DNA from 4 places in the Cellvibrio chitinivorans genome. Region 2 is predicted to be linked to each of the others. Evidence: predicted binding sites of a transcription regulator. Region 2 holds the regulator's gene; each other region holds the start of a gene.
What was found. Region 2 encodes sigma-54, which starts transcription at its own class of promoters, with help from an activator protein. Its sites were predicted from a motif close to TGGCACANNNNTTGCNNT; they were not measured.
Positions count from the first base shown of each region.

Region 1 (2,208 bases), on a different contig from region 2:
GCCGTAGTCATCGAGTTCTTTATTAAAATCAGTTAGTAGTTTTACTTCGTCGAGAAAGGTGTTGTAAGCAGTAACGAAATCACGAATAGTTTGCTCGGCGGTGGATTTGTCTTCTGATATGGTCACGCTCACTGTTTCAGTGGTGGATGCGCCAAAAAGGTCGAACTCCATACCTTCAACAATATCGGTGATATGGTTTGATTCACGGCTAACCAACAAACCATTAATACGCACCTTGGCATCCAAACCTTCTTGCAGTTGCTCCATACCACCAGAGCTTCCATTGAAAGCGAAATTCGATAAGCCGGGGCTACCGGCATCTTCGGTTACGCTAATTTCGATCTCGTTTTTGGCGCCAGTGCTGGATGTCATCAGTAATTTGAACTTACCGCCATCGCTAACGATGCTGGCAGTAACACCCAAATCAGCCGCATTGATCGCATCACGCAAACCGCTTAGTGAGTTGTTGGTGTCATCGATAATGATTTCACCGCCAGTCTTGCTTGAATCAACATTGAATGTGCCCCCATCCCAATCACCCAAACGGATAGTTAAGGTGCCTTTGCCAATTGGGCTACTCATAGAGTCATATTCAACAGAGGAGCTTAGCGACTGAGCTTGGGCGATTTGTTCAATTTTGAGTTGATAAGTACCCGCTGCGGCTTTGGAGTCCAGCTTGGTGATGCCTATTAACTTGGTATCAGGAACAGATAATGATTTGGCATTAAAGGTATCAGCACTACCTAAAGCAGCAGCCGCTGTTTCAAGCTTTGCCAAGGAGCTACGCAGTAAGCCGTAATCAGAGATTTGGGTTTCTAATAAGGTTTTTTTAGCGTCGAGGCGTTGAGATTGCACCATGGTGCTGGCTTCAGTGAGCTGATCGGCCAACTTATTGCTGTCAATACCAGAGCCAGTTCCCAAGGAACTGATAATGCTTGAGCCAATCGACCCATTCGTATTAGTAGCGCTGGTTACTGCCATAGATACCTCCAAACACCCAATTTGCCGCTTGCCGGTTTTCAACCTCATAGGGTTAGCGGCAAACAATGGGTAAACTTTAGCCGGTTTTGCCGCTTTTTTTGAGATTGACGCCGTTTAACCTAGGTAGAGCACAAAGCGCGCCAATTGGGTAAGCCAATCAATTTAAATCCCTCCTAACCTCCCTTTGCCAAAGGGAGGAACGAACTCCCCTTTGCTCCCCCTGTTCTGCTAATAGAGAGGAACTAACTCCCCTCTTTGAAAAAGAGGGGCTGGGGGAGATTAAAAACCCTCTTTTATTTAGCCAACTGCACTATCGGCAAAGTAAAAAAGAAGCGGCTGCCTTTGCCCAGTATTGAGCTGTAGTCAATGCTGCCGCCCATCCGCTCAATAATCACTTTGGTGATACTCAACCCCAAGCCGGTGCCATCACGGCGGCGGGTATCCGACGAATCCACTTGCGCGAAACGCTGGAAAATACGCGCGCGGAAATTCTCGGCGATACCCTGCCCTTCGTCGATAACCGTGATAGTCAAGGAGTGCTCATCGCACCGCATTTCTATTCTTACGACACCATCCAGATAGGAAAATTTGATGGCGTTGGAGATTAGGTTCGCCATAACCTGCAAAAAGCGGTCGGGGTCGATATTTGCCACCGCCTGCATCGTCGCCTCAGTTGGCACCTCAAGTTGCAGTTTTACGCCGTAGCGATCAGCGTATCCATGATTCTGCTCAATCGATTGTTGCACTAGCGGATAAACCACACTCTGGCGCAGATTGAGCTGCACTTTGCCGAACTCCAGTTTGTCCACATCGAGAATATCGTTCACCAAGCGCGCCAACCGATCCACATTGGTATTGGCAATCACCAGCAAATCGCGGATCTTATCGGCCATTTCACCCAGGCTTCCACTAAGAACGATGCTGAGTGCGCCCTTAATCGACGTCAGAGGTGTGCGTAACTCATGGCTTACAGTGGAGATAAACTCACCTTTTAATCGCTCGACTCTCCGCTTCGCAGAGGCATCATGAATAATAAATGTGAAGAGCTTTCGCTCTTGAATATCGACCGGGCTTACACTCATCTCGATTTCCAAATCATTGCCATCGCTGCAACGCCCCAGCATTTCGCGCACATTGGCAGTCGCCAAATGTTCAGAATACTCATTCAGACTGTGGCGTAACGCGGGTACCAAATCAGCGATATTCAAGCTAAACAGCTGCTCAAGC
Region 1 covers NZ_JAYKKN010000002.1:364,786-366,993, reverse strand. The annotation lists gene fliD (flagellar filament capping protein FliD) at 1-981, opposite strand, end outside; gene SPL68_RS08305 (CHASE domain-containing protein) at 1,275-2,208, opposite strand, start outside.
Region 1: fliD (flagellar filament capping protein FliD) is a predicted target of sigma-54. The motif match lies at 1,107-1,124, and genes of this name have one in related genera.

Region 2 (2,208 bases):
CATGAGTTGCATCGGCAAATATATCTTTGCCGCTAACATGAATAGTGGCTTCAGCTTTTTGGATTAATTTGTCTACCGAGAAGATGACATTGGTGCTCGTGATGCGGTCGTGGTGATTGTTCAGTCGATCCAGCTTGCCGGTAACGTAATCTCTCATCGAATCAGTAACTTCTACGTGGTGACCGCTGATATTTATTTGCATAGAAACTTCCTCTCGCTAGAAACAAAAACGGTTGCGGGTTGCGCAACCCTCGCATACATCCATTCATTCTCATCCGAACTTTTGATAGGTGTTCTAACCTGTGATTTCTACGGGCTATCTCATTGCGTACCCGAAATCATATGTTTAGTTCCCGTTGTGATTTGACGGGAGCTAATTAAATCGTTTTGCGTTCATTAGACGGTGGAATATTGAGCGATTCCCGATACTTGGCGATGGTGCGGCGCGCAACCTGGATACCTTGCTCCGCAAGTAAATCAGTAATTTTGCTATCGCTCAGTGGCTTCTTGGGATTTTCGGCGCTCACCAGTTTTTTGATGATGGCGCGAATCGCCGTGGATGAGCACTCGCCGCCGCTATCGGTGCTGACATGGCTGGAGAAAAAGTATTTCAGCTCAAAAATACCCTGTGGGGTGTGCATGTATTTTTGGGTGGTCACACGCGAAATAGTGGATTCGTGCATTTCTACAATTTCGGCAATATCGTGCAGCACCAGCGGTTTCATCGCCTCGGGACCGTAATCCAAAAAGCCGCGCTGCTTTTCGACGATGCAGCTCGCTACTTTGAGTAGTGTTTCGTTACGGCTTTGCAGGCTTTTCAGGAACCAGCGCGCTTCTTGTAGGTTGTCTTTCAGGAAGGTGTTGTCGCTGCTGGAATCGGCACGCTTGACCATGGAGGCATAGTCGGCATTGATCCGTAAGCGCGGGGCGATATCCGGGTTTAGCTCAACAATCCAGCGGCCATCGCGCTTTTCCACGAATACATCGGGCACGACATATTCGGTATCGCCGGTGGCAATCATGTCGCCCGGGCGTGGGTTTAAGCTTTGGATTAACGCGACCGCCTGACTCAATTCTGCTTCTTTGAGTTTGGTGCGGCGCATTAACTGGCGATAATCGCGGCTGCCAAGCACCGGCAAATACTGTTTTACGATCAGCTTGGCTGAGTCTAGAAGTGGTGTTTTGGGGTCAAATTGCTGCAATTGCACCAGCAGACACTCGGACAGGTTTTGGCTGCACACACCGCAAGGGTCAAACTGTTGCAGGAGTTTTTGTACTGCAACAACTTCATCCAGCTCCAGCTCTTCCAAATCGCTGCCCATGCCTTCGAAGATTTCTTCGATGCTGATGGAGAGCATGCCGCTGGGTTCTACTGCATCAATAATGGCCATGGCCAGAATGCGGTCGCGATCCGACATGGGAGTCAGATTCAGTTGCCACATCAAGTGATCATAGAGGGAGTCAGTTGCGGCGCGACGGCTTTCAAAATCGCTGTCTTCGTTGTCGTAATTACTGCCGCTGCCGCTTGAAGAAGCTTGGTAAACATCATCCCAGCTGGTATCTACCGGCAGGTCGCTTGGGATTGAGTCGCTCCAGTCACCGCTGTCGGCGCTGAAGCTGTCGCCTTCGCCGTACACATCGCTATCACCAAAGGATTCGGTATCGCCACTGAAGCTTTCGCTTTCACCAAAAGAGTCGCCACTGTCGTTGTAGTTATTGCTTTCGTTGTAGTTGTCAGTAGCTGATGAGAAGTTTTCGCTGGCGGTAAAGTCGGTGCCGTGGTCGGTTCCAGCTTCGGCGGCGATTTCCAATTGGCGCGTGTAATCCGTCTGATCCTGTTCGCTGCCTTCGTATTCCGTGGATGAGCTGGGAGAGTCATAGCCCTCTTCGACTTCCAGCATAGGATTGGAATCGAGCGCTTCCTGAATCTCTTGTTGCAGGTCCAATGTCGATAATTGCAAAAGGCGAATAGCCTGTTGCAACTGGGGAGTCATGGTCAGCTGTTGACCGAGTTTGAGCTGGAGAGATTGCTTCATTATGTGAACGACAAACCCTTATAAAGCAGGATGAAAAACATCAGATAGGTGGAGTTTAGTCAGGGTTTGGCGCGCAAGCAATACGGCTAAGCAAGCTTTGTGCCTAATGAATAAAGATTGTTACTTGTCAAGTTGTTTGTGTGTTGCCTATGGTGCTGTTGAACGGTGTTTG
Region 2 covers NZ_JAYKKN010000005.1:8,811-11,018, reverse strand. The annotation lists gene hpf (ribosome hibernation-promoting factor, HPF/YfiA family) at 1-202, opposite strand, end outside; gene SPL68_RS13840 (RNA polymerase factor sigma-54) at 378-2,036, opposite strand.

Region 3 (2,208 bases), on a different contig from region 2:
TGCAGATAATTCACTTGCAACCGGTGAGGCTGCAGAAGAATCGCTGGATGCAGTAATTGAGAATACTGATGAATTGGAAGCTGAGCTAGCCGAGCAATTGGTCGCTGAAGATGACGCTAGCAGTGAAATTGATCAACTGGTCGATCCCGCGCTCGCTGGGGTACAACAGTTTGCTGCGCCCTTAAAGCCAACATCGGTTGGTGTGACTGGTATAAAGGGCGAATCTGTACGGGCAGGGCAGGAAGTGAATGCATCTAATGGCGCCGGCTCAGGTTTACTGGCCGCAGCTCAGGCAGCGAATGATGTGCTGGCAGCTGGTGAAAATCCAGACGCAGCTGAGTCTGAAGCAAATGTGTTGGGTTCGACTGACTCTGGCGAGAACCCCGACTTTTTACTCCTGAATTCCAAAGCTGCATTAAATAAACTTGCCGAGGCAAATATGGCCTCAGCAGATGCAAAAAATACCGCGATTGATTTGACCAAAGCACCGGCAACAGTAGTGGAGGGTTTGGCTCGTTTGACAGAGGCGCAAGCGCCCGCTGCGCGTGGTTTTGTAGTGCAAACCGGTATGCCTGTGGCTATGGGCAGCCCGCAGTGGAGTCAGGCTGTGGGTGACAAGGTGCTGTGGCTTGCGGCGCAAAATGTAAGTGCTGCCGAAATTCGTTTGGATCCGCCCGAGCTTGGCCCTATGCAGGTCAAAGTCACTGTGACGCCAGATCAACAGGCGAACGTTACCTTTACTAGTCCTCATCCCGCGGTACGCGAAGCTTTGGATCAGCAATTAAACCGTCTGCGCGAAATGTTTTCCGAGCAGGGCTTAAATCTGGTGAATGTTGATGTATCGGATAAATCCTTCACCCAGCGTGAGCAAGGTGAATCCTCGAAACAACAAAGCGGTAATACTGAACTGGATGAAGAGGAGCTGACGCCAGTTGCTGTCAGTCAGAGCATTTCCAGCCGACTTGTTGATCATTACGCATAAAATCCATTCGAAACGGTTTGTTTTATCTGCTTTTAGTGAGAATCTGATCGTGTTGATCAGATTCTCTACTGCTTTGTTTCTGCTCGTGAATTTCCCCTAATCCCGATTATATTCTTCGCAAACCTTTTATCCGCTGCTAAGCTTTCAAGGCGATGCTGGCATAGGTATTGCTCAACCCCTTTTAGCCTTCGAATATGACGGAGTTTTGACATGGCGGCAGCCCCAAAAGCCAAAAACGATGCAGGCAGTGCCGGCTCTGGTTCTAAAAAGAAATTGTTTTTACTGATCGGTGTAGCGGTTGCGCTGATTATTCTTTCCATTGGCGGCACAGTTGTGGCTTTGAAATTTTTGTCGCCAGAGCAACCTGCTGGTGAAAGCGCAACTAAAGAACCCGAACATACCGCATTGGCGCCAGCGATTTATTATGAAATGAAGCCCAACTTCACTATCAATTTTAATGTGAATGGGCGCCAGCGTTATTTGCAAGCGGCGATCACACTTTTGTATCGCGACCCTTTATTGGAAGAGCTGCTCAAGCTGCATATGCCCGCGATTCGTAATGGTTTGGTTATGCTCTTGAGTGCAAAAAACTTTGATGAACTACAAACACCTGAAGGCAAGGAACAACTGCGTGAAGAAGCTTTGGCAGTAGTGCGCAATCAATTGCAAAAGGAGCAGGAAGCACTGACTGCTCAAGGCAAAGCGGAAAAGGTTTCATCAAACAATGTTGAACAAGTGTTGTTTACTAATTTTGTAATGCAATAAGGAAACCGCTGTGCAAGATCTACTTTCACAAGACGAAATTGACGCGCTCCTGCACGGTGTCGATGACGGTGACATAGACACAGAGAGCGATGTCGAACCGGGCGCGGTGAGGAATTATGACCTCACCAGTCAGGATCGTATTGTGCGTGGGCGTATGCCTACGTTGGAAATGATTAACGAGCGTTTTGCTCGTTACACCCGCATCAGTATGTTCAACCTGTTGCGTAGAACTGCGGATGTGTCGGTCGGCGGCGTGCAAATCCAAAAATTTGGTGAGTATGTTCATACGCTCTATGTGCCCACCAGTTTGAACATGGTGAAATTCCGCCCGCTGCGCGGCACAGCATTGATTATCCTTGATGCACGCTTGGTATTTAAATTGGTAGACAATTTTTTTGGTGGCGATGGCCGTCACGCAAAAATTGAAGGTCGCGAATTTACGCCGACAGAATTGCGCGTTG
Region 3 covers NZ_JAYKKN010000002.1:582,744-584,951, reverse strand. The annotation lists gene SPL68_RS09235 (flagellar hook-length control protein FliK) at 1-982, shown strand, start outside; gene SPL68_RS09230 (flagellar basal body-associated FliL family protein) at 1,193-1,747, shown strand; gene fliM (flagellar motor switch protein FliM) at 1,758-2,208, shown strand, end outside.
Region 3: SPL68_RS09230 (flagellar basal body-associated FliL family protein) is a predicted target of sigma-54. The motif match lies at 1,139-1,156, and genes of this name have one in related genera.

Region 4 (2,208 bases), on a different contig from region 2:
CCCTCTGGGATTTTGCAGCGGCGATCAATTAATGCTTTGCGAATTTTGCAGCGACGCCCTACTTCTACGCTTGGAAATAAAACTGAATCTTCAATTTCACAATAAGAGTGCACACGCACACGGGGAAATAGTAGCGAGTGTTTAATTGCTGAACCGGAAATGATGCAACCACCAGCAATTAATGAATCGACTGCATAACCACGGCGGCCTTCATCATTAAAAACAAACTTTGCGGGAGCAACTTGCTCTTGGTGTGTCCAGATTGGCCAGGTTGCATCGTACAAATCCAATTCAGGTGTGATGCCGGTTAATTCAAGATTGGCTTCCCACAACGAATCTACAGTGCCCACATCGCGCCAGTAAGCATCGCCACCAGACACTGGATCGCGGAATGGAAATGCAGTGACACGATGGGATTTAATCATTGATGGAATAATGTCTTTTCCGAAGTCGTGTGATGAATCCGGATTGTCGCGATCTTTCAATAATTCGCGGAACAATACCTTAGTGCTGAAAACGTAAATCCCCATAGAAGCGAGTGCTTTATCCGTCTTCCCGGGGGTAGGCTCAGGATTTGCTGGCTTCTCAGTGAATTTTACGATTTTGTAGTCGGTGTCTATATCCATTACGCCAAATGAACTGGCAATTTCCAGCGGCACTTCAATGCAGCCAACAGTGATGTCTGCACCACGTTCTACGTGCGCTGCAATCATGGTGCCGTAATCCATTTTATAAACGTGGTCACCTGCGAGAATTAATACATACTCAGGATTGTGTCGACGAATAATGTCGATGTTTTGCAGCACCGCATCGGCAGTACCTGCGTACCAGGATTCACTCAAGCGCTGTTGTGCGGGCAACAACTCCACGAACTCGCCAAGCTCTCCACCTAAAAAGCCCCATCCGCGTTGCACATGGCGATCCAGAGAGTGTGATTTGTATTGGGTTAATACGCTGATACGGCGAATGCCAGAGTTAACACAGTTAGAGAGAGGGAAATCGATAATGCGGAATTTGCCACCGAAATGTACTGCTGGTTTTGCACGCCAGTCTGTTAGTTGATGCAATCGTGATCCACGCCCACCTGCAAGAATTACTGCCAAGGTTTCTCGCGTAAGGCGACTAACAAAACGACCCGAAGATGGTGTACTCATTAATACGTATTCCTTATGGCTATTGTGTCTGAACGATGAACATTGTGTTACAGATATACTTGAGCTGGAGCAATATCAGTGCCAATAAAGTGATACACAAAAAACTCAAGTGAAACACAAACAGTTTATGGTGCATTTGCGCAACTTGAAGCTGCTCGTTTTAAATGCAAAACCAAGTGTAGTTACAAATTTGGCACCGAATCTGCAAATGTGTTTTATGAGGCCGATTTTTTTGCAAAAAAATGGTGCAAGAAAAATGAGCTTCAACAGCTAAGCTAGTAGAGCTTGGCCGTATGACAATTTTATGTAGCCCGAAATCGGGCATAATCATTGATTTGTTAAATTTGACGCCAGAATAATTACTTAGGAATCAATTGAATGCTGAATGTGAAACAGGACAATCCCTTATCCCATGAGATGTTGCGCATTGTTACCGCTACTCACCATGATCCTTTTGAAGTACTTGGACGTCACCCTTTGGAGGGGAAAACCACAACGACAGCAGATACCTTTGTTCGCGTTTATTTACCCGGTGCACGCAGTGCCTCCTTACTAGTAAATGATCAACTACTTGCGCTGACCCGAATCGAAGGCACCGATTTTTTTGAATGGTACGGTTTGGCCAAAAACCTACCCGAACACTATTTAGTCCAGTGGTATGACCGCCACAATAATCAGCACACGGAGTTTGACCCCTACTCTTTTGCACCACAATTGGGCGATATTGATATGCACCTGTTTGCCGAAGGGCAGCATTGGAACATCTATCAACATTTGGGCGCGCACCCACGCACAGTAGATGACATTGAAGGAGTTTTATTTGCCACTTGGGCGCCCAATGCCGAGCGCATCAGTGTTGTTGGCGACTTCAATGATTGGGACGGTCGCCAACATCCTTTGCGAGTGCGCGGCGGTAGTGGTCTGTGGGAAGTATTTATTCCCGGCGTCAAAGCTGAAGCTTTATATAAGTTCGAGATCCGCAACCGCGCTACCGGTGCAGTGTTTCTGAAATCCGACCCTTATGGGCAGGCGTTTGAAATGCGCCCACTCACCA
Region 4 covers NZ_JAYKKN010000002.1:460,038-462,245, reverse strand. The annotation lists gene glgC (glucose-1-phosphate adenylyltransferase) at 1-1,154, opposite strand, end outside; gene glgB (1,4-alpha-glucan branching protein GlgB) at 1,533-2,208, shown strand, end outside.
Region 4: glgC (glucose-1-phosphate adenylyltransferase) is a predicted target of sigma-54. The motif match lies at 1,221-1,238, and genes of this name have one in related genera.